Regions from separate parts of the Bacillus pacificus genome, predicted to be linked through region 2. Evidence: predicted binding sites of a transcription regulator. Region 2 holds the regulator's gene; the other holds the start of a gene.
The links. Region 2 encodes CtsR, which represses protease genes until heat stress. Its sites were predicted from a motif close to ATGGTCAATAAAGGTCAAACA; they were not measured.

Region 1 (8,042 bases), 1.0 Mb from region 2:
TTGCTATCACAAATATTAGGTGATTTTTTATCTATTCACATATCAACCGGGGTATTATTTAGCTTGTTTAACATTCCAGTCGTTATTTTAGCCTGGAAAAAGGTTGGAAAGGCCTTTACTTTCTTTAGTTTTCTTTGCGTTATCTTTATGACTATGTTTTTAGAAATTATCCCAGTTAGAGCAGTTTCAAACGACATCATATTAAATGCGATTTTTGGTGGGCTTATTTCAGCAATCGGGGTAGGGATTGCGTTGAAGTGGGGGGCTTCTACAGGTGGTTTAGATATAATCGCCATGATTTTATCAAAGATTAAAGACAAGCCTGTCGGTACGTATTTTTTCTTCTTTAATGCACTGATCATTATCGCTGCCGGCTATGTGTATGGATGGGAAAAAGCATTATATACTTTAGTGACTTTGTATGTGTCAACGCGAATCATCGATGCAATTCATACGCGTCATGTGAAGATTACGGCGTTAATCGTTACGAAGAATGGGGCGGATGTACGAAAGGCGATTCACTCACGCTTAGTGAGGGGGATTACAACTATACCAGCAACTGGTGCTTATACGAATGAAAATAAGGAAATGTTAATGATTGTTATTACTCGTTACGAACTGTACGAATTAGAGAGGGTTATTAAACAAGTGGACCCAGGTGCATTTACAAACGTACTGCAAACGGTTGGGGTATTCGGATTGTTTCGAAAAGATTAAAGAGGACCAAAGCTGGTCCTCTTTTTTAATGTGCATTCGTAATGTTTTGCAACTGCTCTTGCATTTCACGTAGCTGAACTTTTTCAGCTGTTGAAGAGTTTGCGTATGCAGAGTGCAAAGCGTTTTTTGCTCTATATACGAGATCTTGTTGCTCGGCACCGCTTGAACAAGATACGGCATTTGCAACAGCATCTCTAGCTTGTTGAAATAGTAAGTTCCCCATTTAGACCCCTCCAAAAGAAGAGTTACTTCTCGCTTTTTCTGCCTCAGCTAATGTACCTCGGTACGGGAATCTTGCATCATGCTTCATAACAGCATCGGCTCCTTGTTGGATAAAACGTTTTGATTTATTCTTTTTACCCATTCGAAAAACCCCCTTTATTTAGCTGAAAACAATCGACGCGCTAACTTTTGCGTCTAATGATAGTATGAGCGTTTGGCGAGAAACTATAAGCAGGGAATTTTTAGATTACAACCCAAGAACCTCTTCTAAATATAGTGCAATGCCATCTTCTTCGTTCGTTAGCGTCGTATGGTTTGCGAGTGATTTTAATTCAGGGATGGCATTTCCCATTGCGATGCCGTGACCAGCAAATTCAATCATTTCAAAGTCGTTATCTTCATCACCGAAAGCGATAATTCGCTCTTGTGGAATGTTGTAATGACTAGAAATTTTTTGTAGTCCGACAGCTTTATTTAATCCGCTTTTTACAATTTCAATAATTGGCCAAGGTGCGCCCCATTTTCTATGGTCAATTACTTCAGCATGCATATCAGTTAAATGTTGACGAATTGCACTGGAATGCTCGTCATGTGCGTCAATTAATAAGCAAGTTGGATGATCGTTTAAAATATTTAATAAGTCTCCTGTAAAAATGTTTGGAGAACCGAATTCAAAAATATGTTTTTTATCTTCATCAATTTCACGAACATACACATCGTCCATTACTTCAGCGTATATATTTTTCACGCCAAAATCAAAGCAAGCTCGGACAATTTCTTGTGCTGTTGCTAGCTCAAGAGGAGAGTGATGTGTGCCCCACTTTGAATCAAGAGGGTGATGTACGTAAGCGCCATTAAAGTTTACGATTGGTGTATTCAGACCAAGTTCTTTATAGTAATCATAACTAGCGCGGAATGGACGTCCTGTTGAAATAACGACAATATGTCCTTGTTCCTTTGCTTTTGCAATTGTATGTTTCGTTCGAGTGGAAATTATTTTGTTGTCTGTTAATAAAGTGCCGTCTAAGTCTAGTGCGATTAAATGCTGTTTGTTCATAATTTCACCTCTTATAATAATTTATTTTTGTTTCTATCTGTATTTCCGTTTTAATATGCAGAAATAAGAGGTTAAGCTGGGTGAGACCACCAAAGATGGAAACTTCACTATATATCCATCTTACGTCGCAAAGTGTTGCGGTGTCTACTATTTCTCGCTGGAAATTAAGAAAAGTCAACATCTTTTTAGAAAGTTCAAACAATGTTTCTTTCATTATGGACAAATTGTGAAAAGGGTTACATTGTTCGTAGGATGAGGCTTATAATGAACATGTAATCTTCTCGTATATGTTTGACTCTCCTTTGAAACTGGCCTATAGTAGGTTGGTTTCTTTTTTTTCTACAAATAGGGAAGAAATCCCTGCTTTAAGCTTGTGTCATTCATGTATATGTGCAAGAATGAAATGTAGTACTTGTTTCCTAAACATGACAGACAAGCTTTCTTTTAAAATGGATATACTAATGAGGCAAAGACGTCATGGAAGGAGAATGGAAATGGGACAAAATCGTAGGTTTCGTTCTGGACAAAAAGCGCCAAATGATGGCATTTACGTAGAAATTGGTGAAACGGGAAGTATGGTGAAAGATCCGCAAATGGTAAAACTAACTGCTGGTGAAAAGTTTCCAGATAACACAAATCATAACCGCCAGTGGACATATAAAAGAAAACCGTAATAGAAGCCGCAATTATTATTGCGGCTTTTTTGTCGTTACACATTATAATTTCATTTACCGTATATTTTTCAGTCGTATCATGCATGCTCCCTTTTTCTTTTTCTAATAATAAGTTTGAAAATACATAATCAAAATTATTGTATAAAAAAGTCAGTTGGCGTATAATCAAATCAAAGGTCAAAGAAAGTCAAACATTTGGAGGACTGTAAAGATGGACTTAAATCAAATGACAACAAAAACACAAGAGGCGATTATGAGTGCTCAATCTTTAGCGGTATCTCATCATCATCAAGAAGTAGATACTGTTCATCTCTTGTTTACATTATTAGAAGAGCAAGATGGGCTAGCAGTACGTATTTTTCAAAAAATGAATGTCGATATAGAAGCGTTAAAACAAGGTGCTGAAGGTTTAATTAAGAAAAAGCCCTCTGTAACGGGAAGCGGTGCAGAAGCAGGTAAATTATATATAACAGGTGCTTTGCAACAACTGCTTGTAAGAGCAGGAAAAGAAGCAGAAAAATTGCAAGATGATTACATTTCAGTTGAACATGTATTACTTGCTTTTACTGAAGAAAAAGGCGATATAAACCAATTATTTACAAGATTTCATATTACGAAAGATAACTTATTACAGTCTTTAATGACAGTTCGGGGGAATCAAAGAGTGACTAGTCAAAATCCAGAAGCAACTTATGAAGCGTTAGAAAAATATGGTCGTGATTTAGTGGCGGAAGTAAGAGCGGGGAAAATTGACCCTGTTATCGGCCGCGATAGTGAAATTCGCCGCGTAATCCGCATTCTTTCACGTAAAACGAAAAACAACCCAGTTTTAATTGGTGAACCAGGTGTTGGTAAAACAGCAATTGTTGAAGGGTTAGCACAGCGTATTGTGAAAAAGGATGTACCTGAAGGATTAAAAGATAGAACAATCTTTGCATTAGATATGAGTGCGCTTGTAGCTGGAGCGAAATTCCGCGGTGAATTTGAAGAGCGTCTCCAAGCTGTATTAAATGAAATTAAAAAGAGTGAAGGTCGTATTTTACTATTCATTGATGAACTTCACACAATCGTCGGCGCTGGTAAAACAGAAGGCGCAATGGATGCAGGGAATATGTTAAAACCGATGCTTGCGCGTGGTGAATTGCATTGTATCGGGGCGACGACGTTAGATGAATATCGTAAATATATTGAGAAAGATCCAGCGCTAGAAAGACGTTTCCAACAAGTATTAGCAGAAGAACCAACTGTTGAAGATACAATTTCCATTTTACGTGGTTTAAAAGAGCGCTTTGAAATTTATCACGGTGTAAATATTCATGACCGCGCGATTGTAGCAGCATCAGTTTTATCAGATCGATATATTTCGGACCGTTTCTTACCAGATAAAGCAATTGACCTTGTCGATGAAGCGTGTGCAACAATTCGTACAGAAATCGATTCTATGCCGACAGAATTAGATGAAGTAACGCGCCGCATTATGCAGCTAGAAATTGAAGAAGCGGCTCTTGGAAAAGAAAAGGACTTTGGTAGCCAAGAACGTCTAAAAACGTTGCAACGTGAATTATCGGATTTAAAAGAAGTTGCAAGTGGTATGAGAGCCAAATGGGAGAAAGAAAAAGAAGATATTCACAAAGTTCGTGACTTACGTGAACATTTAGAGCGTCTGCGCCGTGAATTAGAAGAAGCAGAAGGGAATTACGATCTAAATAAAGCAGCGGAACTTCGCCACGGAAAAATTCCTGCAATTGAAAAAGAGTTAAAAGAAGCAGAAGAAATGGGCGCGCATAATAAACAAGAAAATCGTTTATTACGTGAGGAAGTAAGTGAAGAAGAAATTGCTGATATTGTTTCACGTTGGACTGGCATTCCTGTTGCAAAACTCGTTGAAGGTGAACGCGAGAAATTACTACGTTTAGAGCAAATTTTATCAGAGCGTGTCATTGGACAAGAGGAAGCGGTAAGCTTAGTATCAGACGCAGTTCTTCGTGCGCGCGCAGGTATTAAAGACCCGAACCGTCCGATTGGTTCCTTCATTTTCTTAGGACCTACTGGTGTTGGTAAAACAGAACTTGCAAAAACGTTAGCGCAGTCATTATTCGATAGTGAAGAACAAATGATTCGTATTGATATGTCTGAGTATATGGAGAAACACGCTGTGTCACGCTTAATTGGTGCGCCTCCTGGATATGTTGGATATGAAGAGGGCGGTCAATTAACAGAAGCGGTAAGACGTAAACCGTATTCGGTTATTTTATTAGACGAAATCGAAAAAGCACATCCAGAAGTATTCAACATTTTATTACAAATGTTAGATGACGGTCGCATTACAGATTCGCAAGGACGTACAGTAGACTTTAAAAACACAGTTATTATTATGACTTCAAATATTGGATCTGCTCATTTATTAGATGGATTAGAAGATGATGGCTCCATTAAAGAGGAATCAAGAGAGCTTGTTATGGGACAATTAAGAGGACATTTCCGACCAGAGTTTTTAAACCGTGTCGACGAAATTATTTTATTCAAACCTCTTACAACGAATGAAATTAAAGGTATTGTTGATAAAATTGTAAAAGAATTACAAGGTCGTTTAGCTGACCGTCACATTACGGTAGAATTAACAGACGCAGCGAAAGAGTTTGTTGTCGAAGCTGGCTTCGATCCGATGTACGGAGCCCGTCCATTAAAAAGATATGTACAGCGTCAAGTTGAGACGAAATTAGCGAGAGAATTAATTGCAGGTACGATTATTGACAATAGTCATGTAGTGGTTGATGTAGAAAATAACGAGTTAGTTGTTCATGTGAAATGAAAATAGGTTGTGGAGGAGGATTTCTCCACAGTCTATTAAAAAAAGCACTCTTAAGTGCTTTTTTTATTGTTTATAGACTCTGGTGCAACTTCATTATCGGTTTTAGTGTAGTAATTTTCATCGTGGTAGGGCAAAGCTAAGTGCTCCAATGTTTTTTCATCTTCTAGACAAATAATTTTCAATTCGTATCCTTCAAAATCGGTTGGATAGAAAATATCTTCACTTTGATTTTCAGTTAATGCTACATCAATCATATCCCTTAATTGTTCTAATCCTTTTTTGTTACCGATAATTATAGCTTGATCATGCCACATTTGCTGGCCGTAAATATTGCAAATCTTATAATCTTTGAAATCCATAACATTACTCCTTTATATTACGATATAATCTTTTTTAATAAGAGAATAGTGCTTTTTGTCCTTATATTAGTTATTTAACCGTTAAAGGATAATAAAGGATTTTTATCCATGTAAAAAAGAGTTCGGATAAAATCCGGACTCTTTTTTTAGTGTTGTTCTACTGGCTCGTTTGGAATTGCAGCTGAAATTGCTAGTACGAATACCGCAAGAACAACTGAGAAAATAGACGCTTGGTTAAAATCGTATGTACCGCCAGTCATAGAGCCGATTACGTAGCTCATCATATGTACAAGCAAGAACGACCAAATTAATGCCCAAATGAAACGCATATTTTACACCTCTATTCGTTCAATCTGTCCTTATTGTAACACAATTGAAAAAAGAATATAGAAAAAATATTTGTAGATTTTTCAACGCAAATTTGCATTCCGTTCATACATTATAAAAGAGTACTTTTATACGTTTAGAAAATAAGGCGGGGGAAAAATGAGTATTACGGAACGTTTTTTTTACTTAGAAAAAGAACCATGCGTTATTTATTTACCAGAGAAGCCAAATGGATTTTCTGTCATGCTTCTTGGTGATTACAACTACTTTATTGAGAATGGTACAAGTTTATGGACACAGCATACAGGTAGATCTTATTTTTTACATGGCCTTATTGAGGAAGGCTATACGGTCTTTTCTTCTAATTTATACGGAAGACATTGGGGAAACGACCAATCTGTTCGTCTAGCGAAACGTCTATATGACGTTGTGTTGAGAAAAGAGACATTAAATGCAAAAATGCACATTATGGCAGATGGTATGGGGGCACTTGTTGCGCTTGAAATGATGAACAAATACCCTGAATGTATACGTTCTGTCATTATGTTAAATCCGTGTTTAGATTTACCAGAATATGTGGAGTTTGAGAAAGAGCATAAATTTTTTTACAAGAGACTCTTGAAGGAATTAAGTTTGGCGTATGATGCTAAAGAAGAAGAATTAGAAGCGAAAATAAATAAGAAGTCATTTACGCTTCTTCCGTCTTGTGTACCTGTTAAAATTTTTGTATCAACACAAGAAAAAAGAGGAAGAAAACAGCTGCTACGTAAATACGAGAAAATGAGGCAATTGAACCAATGCGATACTTCTGTCTTATTCCATCTGCAAGATGTGAAATATAAAATGGTTAGGCAAACGACTGATTTCTTTAAAAAATATGAAGAAGAATTGTGAAGCTCCCATATACATAAATGAGGAGCTATTTGTTTCAAGGGGAAAGGGTTGGTGGTATGGAACGCGTGCTAATTATAGGTGCACTTACGTTTGTAGGTTATCACCTTGTGAATAAAATGATTGCAGAAGAAGTAGAAGTATATGGTCTTGATTTTGATGAATTTGATAGTATGACAAAAATTAATGAAGAGAAGTTATTGTTAATTGGGCGAAATGCGTTATTTACGTATTATTCGATAAGAGATGAAGACGGATGGAGATCCGTAGAGGAAGAGAAATTTGATGCCGTTTACTTTTGTCTGTATGAACCAAATCAACAAAGGGGCTTTCGAAATGAAAGAGTTATATTACAGTATTTAAAGCGAATGATAAGACTGTGTGAAGAACATAAAGTGAAGTTAAATCTAATTTCTTCTATTGAAGTAGGAAACGCAGATGAGTCCGAAAATAAACGTTTATTTTCGAAAGTGGAAGAAGGATTGAAAAAAGGAGAGGTACAATATAGTGTATTTCGAGTTCCTACATTATATGGTCCATGGCAACCACCTTTTATGATGTATCATCAGCTCATGTTATCAGAACTGGGTGAGAAAGAGTGCCATTATGCGGGTGAGGAAAACGGAAGTGATCTACTGTACGTTGAAGATGTATGTGAATACTTATGGGAAAATGGAATGAACGAGGAGCATCTCGGTATATATAATTTACTTAGTGGCAAAAAATCATTATGGAAAAAAGGTATGAACCTTTTACGTGCAGAGGATAAAGTGAATAAAGAGAATGCGGAAGAAAGAGATGGAGCGGCCGAGGATATTTTAATAAAAAGAAATACTCCGTTAGAATACGGTTTAAATAAACAATTGGCACATATGAAAAAATATAAAGAGTTATACGAAGGATAGAGAGCATGTTACACTATGTATGTGAAAGTTTTAATGGAGAGGAAGAACGTAATATGAATGAGAAAAGCATGCAATTTT
Region 2 (8,042 bases):
CTTTCCTCAAGAAAAATTTCAGAAGGGTTTAATACTTCTGCAAGGCCAAGCTCTTTCATTTCAAAAATACCCATTTCATTCGTAGAACCAAAACGATTCTTTACTGCTCGCAAAATGCGGTATGTATGATGACGGTCTCCTTCAAAGTAAAGAACTGCATCGACCATATGTTCTAACATACGAGGTCCTGCAATCGCTCCCTCTTTTGTCACATGTCCAACGATAAAAATAGGGATCCCTTTCGTTTTTGCAAGTTTCATTAATTCCGCTGTACATTCACGAACTTGTGCCACACTTCCCGGCGCTGATGTTACTTCAGGTAGATGTATTGTTTGAATAGAATCAATAACAACAAAGGCTGGGTTCACCTCTTCAATATGTGTTGCAATTCGCTGTAAATCCGTCTCTGATACAACAAATAGATTACTACCATTTACATGTAAACGATCCGCACGCAGTTTAATCTGTTTTGCTGATTCTTCACCCGATATATATAGGACATCATATGAAGAATCTGCTAATTGCGATGATATTTGTAACAGTAACGTTGATTTTCCAATCCCGGGGTCTCCACCAATCAGTACTAAGGATCCATCTACAATCCCGCCACCAAGTACACGGTTAAATTCTTGAAATTTTGTTTCAATACGCGCCTCAGACTTTGTTTCCACTTCTGTTAGACGTCTTGGTTTTGTTACTTCTGTTTGAATTGCATTGGCATAATTAAGGCGCCTTGATGATACAACTGGTTCCATCTCTTCAACAAGCGTATTCCATTGACCACATCCAGGGCATTTCCCCATATATTTTGGTGACTGATACCCACACTCTTGACATGTGAATTTTGTTTTCTTTTTAGCCATATTGTTTTATATCTCACTTCACTTTCATCTATAACAATTTATCCTTGTCGTACAAGAAAGAGGGCTATCTCGTAGCCCTCTTAGTTTGTCTATACTTATTTTACCTTTTCAGCACTATGAATGACAAATGATTCTCCTTCAACATCAAAGATAACTTTTTGTCCTTTCTCAATAGCACCTTTTAAAAGTTCTTCCGATAGTCTATCTTCTACATGTTTCTGAATTGCTCTACGAAGCGGACGAGCACCGTACTCTCGGTCAAACCCTTTATCAGCAATAGCCGAAATCGCTCCTTCTGTTAAATGCAATTCAATTTCTTGCTCTTTTAAGCGATTTACTAACTGATTTACCATAAGTGTTACAATCTCTTGAATATGTTTTTTCTCAAGCATATGGAACACGATAATTTCATCAATACGGTTTAAGAATTCTGGACGGAATGCCTTTTTCAGTTCATCCATTACTTTACCTTTCATATCTGAATAATCGCGGCTCTCATCTTGTACGTTAAATCCAAGATGCTTATTACGTTTTAATGCTTCTGCACCAACGTTAGATGTCATAATAACAATTGTATTACGGAAATCAACTGTACGCCCTTTAGAATCTGTTAAGCGACCATCTTCTAATACTTGTAGTAAAATGTTAAACACATCAGGATGAGCTTTCTCTACTTCATCTAATAAGACAACTGAATATGGCTTACGGCGAACCTTTTCTGTTAATTGTCCACCTTCTTCATATCCAACATATCCTGGAGGAGATCCAACTAAACGAGAAGTAGAATGCTTCTCCATGTACTCAGACATATCGATGCGAATCATTGCATCCTCATCACCGAACATAGATTCTGCCAACGCTCTTGCTAGCTCCGTTTTACCTACACCTGTTGGTCCTAAGAAAATAAATGAACCAATCGGACGTTTCGGATCTTTCAAGCCTGCTCTAGCACGACGAACAGCTTTCGCTACAGCTACTACCGCTTCATCTTGACCAATAACACGATCGTGAAGAATCGATTCTAAGTTTAATAATTTATCAGTCTCTGTTTGTGCAAGTTTAGAAACCGGGATACGAGTCCACGTAGAAACGACATTTGCAATATCTTCTACTGTCACTTCTGAGTTTTCTTTTCCTTGTTGCTCTTTCCATTGACGCTTCGTATCTTCTAACTTCTCACGTAAGCGTTGTTCCATATCACGTAGCGAAGCAGCTTTTTCAAATTCTTGACTTTGTACAGCTGCATCTTTCTCTTTTCTAATTTCCTCAAGCTTCACTTCAAGCTCTTTTAGATTTGGTGGTGTTGTATAAGAGCGTAAGCGAACCTTTGAAGCAGCTTCATCAATTAAATCAATTGCTTTATCTGGTAAGAAACGATCTGTAATATAACGATCTGAAAGCTTTACAGCTGCATCAATTGCATCATCCGTAATAGATACGCGGTGATGTGCCTCATAACGATCGCGTAAACCTTTCAAAATTTGAGTTGATTCATCTAAACTTGGCTCATCAACGTGAATTGGTTGGAAACGTCTCTCTAAAGCTGCGTCTTTTTCAATATATTTGCGGTATTCATCTAACGTTGTCGCCCCAATACATTGTAATTCACCACGAGCTAAAGATGGTTTTAAAATATTCGATGCGTCAATAGCACCTTCTGCGCCACCTGCACCAATTAATGTATGAAGTTCATCAATAAATAGAATGATATTTCCTGCTTGGCGGATTTCATCCATTACTTTCTTCAAACGGTCTTCAAATTCACCACGGTATTTCGTTCCGGCTACCACCGTACCCATATCTAGTGTCATAACACGCTTATCTCTTAAAGTTTCAGGAACTTCATTATTTACAATTTGTTGTGCTAATCCTTCTGCAATTGCCGTTTTACCTACACCAGGCTCCCCAATTAATACAGGGTTGTTTTTTGTTCTACGACTTAAAACTTCAATTACACGTTGAATTTCTTTACCACGTCCAATAACAGGATCTAAACGATTTTCACGTGCAACAACTGTTAAATCACGTGCTAAGCTATCAAGTGTTGGTGTATTTGCATTTGTTGAAGAACCACCTTGATGACCTGAACTTGCTTCATTACTTCCAAGAAGTTGCAATACTTGTTGTCTTGCCTTATTTAAGCTAACACCTAAATTATTTAAAACACGTGCTGCTACCCCTTCACCTTCGCGGATTAAACCAAGTAAGATATGTTCTGTTCCAACATAAGAATGGCCTAATTTGCGAGCTTCATCCATAGACAACTCAATAACCTTTTTAGCACGCGGTGTATAATGTACAGTTTGAGAAGCTTCTGTTCCGCGCCCAATTAACGCTTCTACCTCTTTTTGAACTTTCTCCGGGCTTAATCCAAGAGCAATCAACGCTTTTGCTGCAATTCCTTCACCTTCGCGTACAAGCCCAAGTAAAATATGTTCTGTTCCAATATTGTTATGCCCAATACGAATCGCTTCCTCTTGAGATAAAGCTAATACTTTCTGTGCTCTTTCTGTAAATCTTCCAAACATCATAGAAATCGCCTCCTACTTGCGCTTAGTTTTTTTCAATACGTAATCGCTCACGGATTAAGGTTGCTCTTCGATAATCTCTTTCTTCTGGTCCTAAAGGTCCTCCTGCATATTGTTGTAAAATGCCTGGTTGTGTAAGGACCATTAGCTCAGTCAAAATATTTCTCGATATACCTTTTATATATCCTAAATCAATACCAAGTCGTAAATCTGATAAGCAATTGGCTGCTTCCGCAGATTGAATTAAACGACTGTTGGCTAGTATGCCATAAGAGCGATAAACTTTATCTTCAAGCTCAATACTTGAATTTTGTACAATTAATTCTCTAGCCATCTTTTCTTGCTGTATGATTTGTTGAATGACACTCTTTAAATCTGCAATAATATCTTCTTCAGATTTTCCTAGCGTCATTTGGTTTGACACTTGAAATATATTACCTAACGCTTCGCTACCTTCACCGTATATTCCTCTTACTACTAACCCTAATTTTTGAATTACTTGTATAATACGGCTAATTCTTTTCGTTAAAACGAGTCCCGGTAAATGAATCATTACGGAAGCCCTCAATCCTGTACCAACATTAGTAGGGCAGCTTGTAATATATCCAAGTGATTCATCAAAAGCATATTCAACCTCTTTCTCAATCCAATTATCTATTTGATTGGCACTTTGAAGAGCCTCTGATAACTGCAATCCTGAAAATAAGCACTGAATCCGAATATGGTCTTCTTCATTCAGCATAACACTAATATGTTCGCTTTCTGACAATAGACATGCTCCATATTCTGTTCCTGCAAGGTTGGGACTAATTAAATGCTTTTCAACTAATACTCTCCTTTGAAGAGGCGTCAATTCATTCATTTGTAATAGCTCAAACTCTCCAAAAGGTTCTACCGTTTTATTTATAAATTCCTTTTTAAATAATTCTTGAATCAGTTTAGCTTCTTCTTCATTTTGCATAGTAGAGAATTGATATTTTTTAAAATTACGAGCCAAACGAATTCGACTACTTAAAACAATATCAGAATCAGGGCCATCCCCCTTCATCCATGGACTAATCGCTTCATTCATAATTTTGTCCAGTGACATAGAACTATTCCCCCTCTCTATGCTCACTAAGCTGATTTTCAAGGTTTCTAATTTTATCCCTTACTTCAGCAGCTTTCTCAAATTCCTCTTTCTGTACGTATTGTTTCAGAATGAGTTTTAGTTCATCTAATTCTTTCTTTAAGTGAATATTTCCTTCTATACGCTCCGGAATTTTTCCGCAATGATCTGTATGCCCGCCGTGAAGACGTTTTAATAACGGCTTTAAATGTTCCTTAAATGTATCGTAACAAGAAGCACATCCAAAGCGTCCTACCTTTGTAAGTTGCTCATATGTCATTTTACAATCTGGACATCTTAATATATTTGTGTTCGAAAATCCGCTTTTTCCTTCTTCAAACATTGTTGATTCACCGTGTAATAACCCAGCAAATAAATCATGGAATGAAAAGTTAGACTGCGATGATTGAAAGAAAGACGTATAGCCACTTTGTTCTGCACATTGCTCACAAAGATGAACTTCCGCCTTCTTTTCGTTAATTACTTTTGTATAATGTAAAGTTGCTGGTCTTATATTACAGTTTTGACAAGTCATCACTATCCCCACCTTTACAACAGGAACGATCTATCTCATAGTACTTTTCATACATTACTAGACTGTTCACTTTCCTTTATTCGTTTACATAAAAGTGCGTGTTGTTTTTTTCAAAACTTCTACAATATTTAACTGCTTTATCTCTTAGTTATTATTCTTTTACAAAAGCTGTATTTATTTATATTTCAGTGTTCTTAACATTGCGCATAATATTCGAGCCCTAAGTTCATCTCGAGAAGGAACATCCATTGATAATACAGAACGATCTAGTACGCTTAACATAAGTTTAGCTTCACGATTCGTTATGATTCCCTCTTCTATTAAACGTATAATCATACTCTCTGCATTTCCTTGCGCAACGCTATGATCAATCATATGAAGCATTTGATCAATAATGTCTATATCATCATGCAGTTTGACTTTTATAATGCGAATGTAACCTCCTCCACCACGTTTACTTTCTACTACAAATCCTCTTTCTAACGTAAAACGGGTATTGATTACATAATTGATTTGAGATGGTACGCACTCGAATCGATCCGCAATCTCATTTCTTTTGATTTCAATCACATTATTATTACTTAAGTCAATAACTTGCTTTAGATATTGCTCAATGATATCAGATATATTTCTCATTTATCCGCCACCTTTATTGACTTTGACTATCTTTGACTTTAATTATATACGTATTAATAAAATTTGCAACTCTTTTGCTTATTTACTATCCTAGCCACATTTTCCTGAATTTAATCAAAATAATAATTATTTAAATACATTTTTAATTACTATGGATTATAAAAGAAAACACGAAAAAACACGAGTCATTTGACTCGTGTTTAGTTGCTTGGCGACGTCCTACTCTCACAGGGACAAGGTCCCAACTACCATCGGCGCTAGAGAGCTTAACTTCCGTGTTCGGTATGGGAACGGGTGTGACCTCTCTGCCATCATCACCAAACTATGAAGGCATATTCCTTCAAAACTAGATAACATTTGCTACATATTATATGGTTAAGTCCTCGATCTATTAGTATTCGTCAGCTCCACATGTCACCATGCTTCCACCTCGAACCTATCAACCTGATCATCTTTCAGGGATCTTACTAGCTTACGCTATGGGAAATCTCATCTTGAGGGGGGCTTCATGCTTAGATGCTTTCAGCACTTATCCCTTCCGCACATAGCTACCCAGCTATGCCCTTGGCAGAACAACTGGTACACCAGCGGTGCGTCCATCCCGGTCCTCTCGTACTAAGGACAGCTCCTCTCAAATTTCCTACGCCCACGACGGATAGGGACCGAACTGTCTCACGACGTTCTGAACCCAGCTCGCGTACCGCTTTAATGGGCGAACAGCCCAACCCTTGGGACCGACTACAGCCCCAGGATGCGATGAGCCGACATCGAGGTGCCAAACCTCCCCGTCGATGTGGACTCTTGGGGGAGATAAGCCTGTTATCCCCGGGGTAGCTTTTATCCGTTGAGCGATGGCCCTTCCATGCGGAACCACCGGATCACTAAGCCCGACTTTCGTCCCTGCTCGACTTGTAGGTCTCGCAGTCAAGCTCCCTTATGCCTTTGCACTCTACGAATGATTTCCAACCATTCTGAGGGAACCTTTGGGCGCCTCCGTTACACTTTAGGAGGCGACCGCCCCAGTCAAACTGCCCACCTGACACTGTCTCCCGGGTCGATAAGACCCGTAGGTTAGAATTTCAATACAGTCAGGGCGGTATCCCACCAGCGCCTCCACCGAAGCTAGCGCTCCGGTTTCAAAGGCTCCCGCCTATCCTGTACAAACTGTACCAAAATTCAATATCAGGCTACAGTAAAGCTCCACGGGGTCTTTCCGTCCTGTCGCGGGTAACCTGCATCTTCACAGGTACTATAATTTCACCGAGTCTCTGGTTGAGACAGTGCCCAAATCGTTACACCTTTCGTGCGGGTCGGAACTTACCCGACAAGGAATTTCGCTACCTTAGGACCGTTATAGTTACGGCCGCCGTTTACTGGGGCTTCAGTTCAGAGCTTCGCTTACGCTAACCCCTCTCCTTAACCTTCCAGCACCGGGCAGGTGTCACCCCCTATACTTCGCCTTACGGCTTCGCAGAGAGCTGTGTTTTTGCTAAACAGTCGCTTGGGCCTATTCACTGCGGCTTTCCGTTAAGAAAGCACCCCTTCTCCCGAAGTTACGGGGTCATTTTGCCGAGTTCCTTAACCAGAGTTCTCTCGCACACCTTAGGATTCTCTCCTCGCCTACCTGTGTCGGTTTGCGGTACAGGCACCTTTATCTCGCTAGAAGCTTTTCTTGGCAGCGGGGAATCAAAGACTTCGCTCCATAAGGAGCTTCCCCATCACAGCTCAGCCTTTACGATAAGCGGATTTGCCTACTTATCAGCCTAACTGCTTGGACGTGCACAACCAATCGCACGCTTCTTCTATCCTTCTGCGTCCCTCCATTGCTCAAACGATAAAGAGGTGGTACAGGAATATCAACCTGTTGTCCATCGCCTACGCCTGTCGGCCTCGGCTTAGGTCCTGACTAACCCTGAGCGGACGAGCCTTCCTCAGGAAACCTTAGGCATTCGGTGGACGGGATTCTCACCCGTCTTTCGCTACTCATACCGGCATTCTCACTTCTAAGCACTCCACCAGTCCTTCCGGTCTGACTTCACTGTCCTTAGAACGCTCCCCTACCACTGATACCATTGGTATCAATCCGCAGCTTCGGTGGTGTATTTAGCCCCGGTACATTTTCGGCGCAGAGTCACTCGACTAGTGAGCTATTACGCACTCTTTAAATGGTGGCTGCTTCTAAGCCAACATCCTAGTTGTCTAAGCAACTCCACATCCTTTTCCACTTAATACACACTTTGGTACCTTAGCTGGCGGTCTGGGCTGTTTCCCTTTTGACTACGGATCTTATCACTCGCAGTCTGACTCCTAAGGATAAGTCATTGGCATTCGGAGTTTGACTGAATTCGGTAATCCGATGATGACCCCTAGTC

Region 1: the regulator CtsR is predicted to act here: its motif matches at 2,844-2,864, upstream of clpB (ATP-dependent chaperone ClpB).

The regions. Positions count from the first base shown of each region.
Region 1 covers NZ_CP086328.1:3,952,017-3,960,058, reverse strand. Annotated here, with positions in the region: gene LMD38_RS20585 (YitT family protein) at 1-717, shown strand, start outside; gene LMD38_RS20580 (DUF3813 domain-containing protein) at 743-940, opposite strand; gene LMD38_RS20575 (hypothetical protein) at 941-1,081, opposite strand; gene LMD38_RS20570 (Cof-type HAD-IIB family hydrolase) at 1,187-1,996, opposite strand; gene LMD38_RS20565 (YjzC family protein) at 2,491-2,670, shown strand; gene clpB (ATP-dependent chaperone ClpB) at 2,882-5,482, shown strand; gene LMD38_RS20555 (hypothetical protein) at 5,533-5,841, opposite strand; gene LMD38_RS20550 (YjzD family protein) at 5,988-6,170, opposite strand; gene LMD38_RS20545 (lipase family protein) at 6,328-7,062, shown strand; gene LMD38_RS20540 (NAD-dependent epimerase/dehydratase family protein) at 7,092-7,964, shown strand; gene LMD38_RS20535 (ComZ family protein) at 8,018-8,042, shown strand, end outside.
Region 2 covers NZ_CP086328.1:4,996,473-5,004,514, forward strand. Annotated here, with positions in the region: gene radA (DNA repair protein RadA) at 1-863, opposite strand, end outside; gene clpC (ATP-dependent protease ATP-binding subunit ClpC) at 959-3,394, opposite strand; gene LMD38_RS25755 (protein-arginine kinase McsB) at 3,417-4,481, opposite strand; gene LMD38_RS25760 (protein-arginine kinase activator protein McsA) at 4,486-5,034, opposite strand; gene ctsR (transcriptional regulator CtsR) at 5,209-5,670, opposite strand; rRNA gene rrf (5S ribosomal RNA) at 5,877-5,992, opposite strand; rRNA gene LMD38_RS25775 (23S ribosomal RNA) at 6,042-8,042, opposite strand, start outside.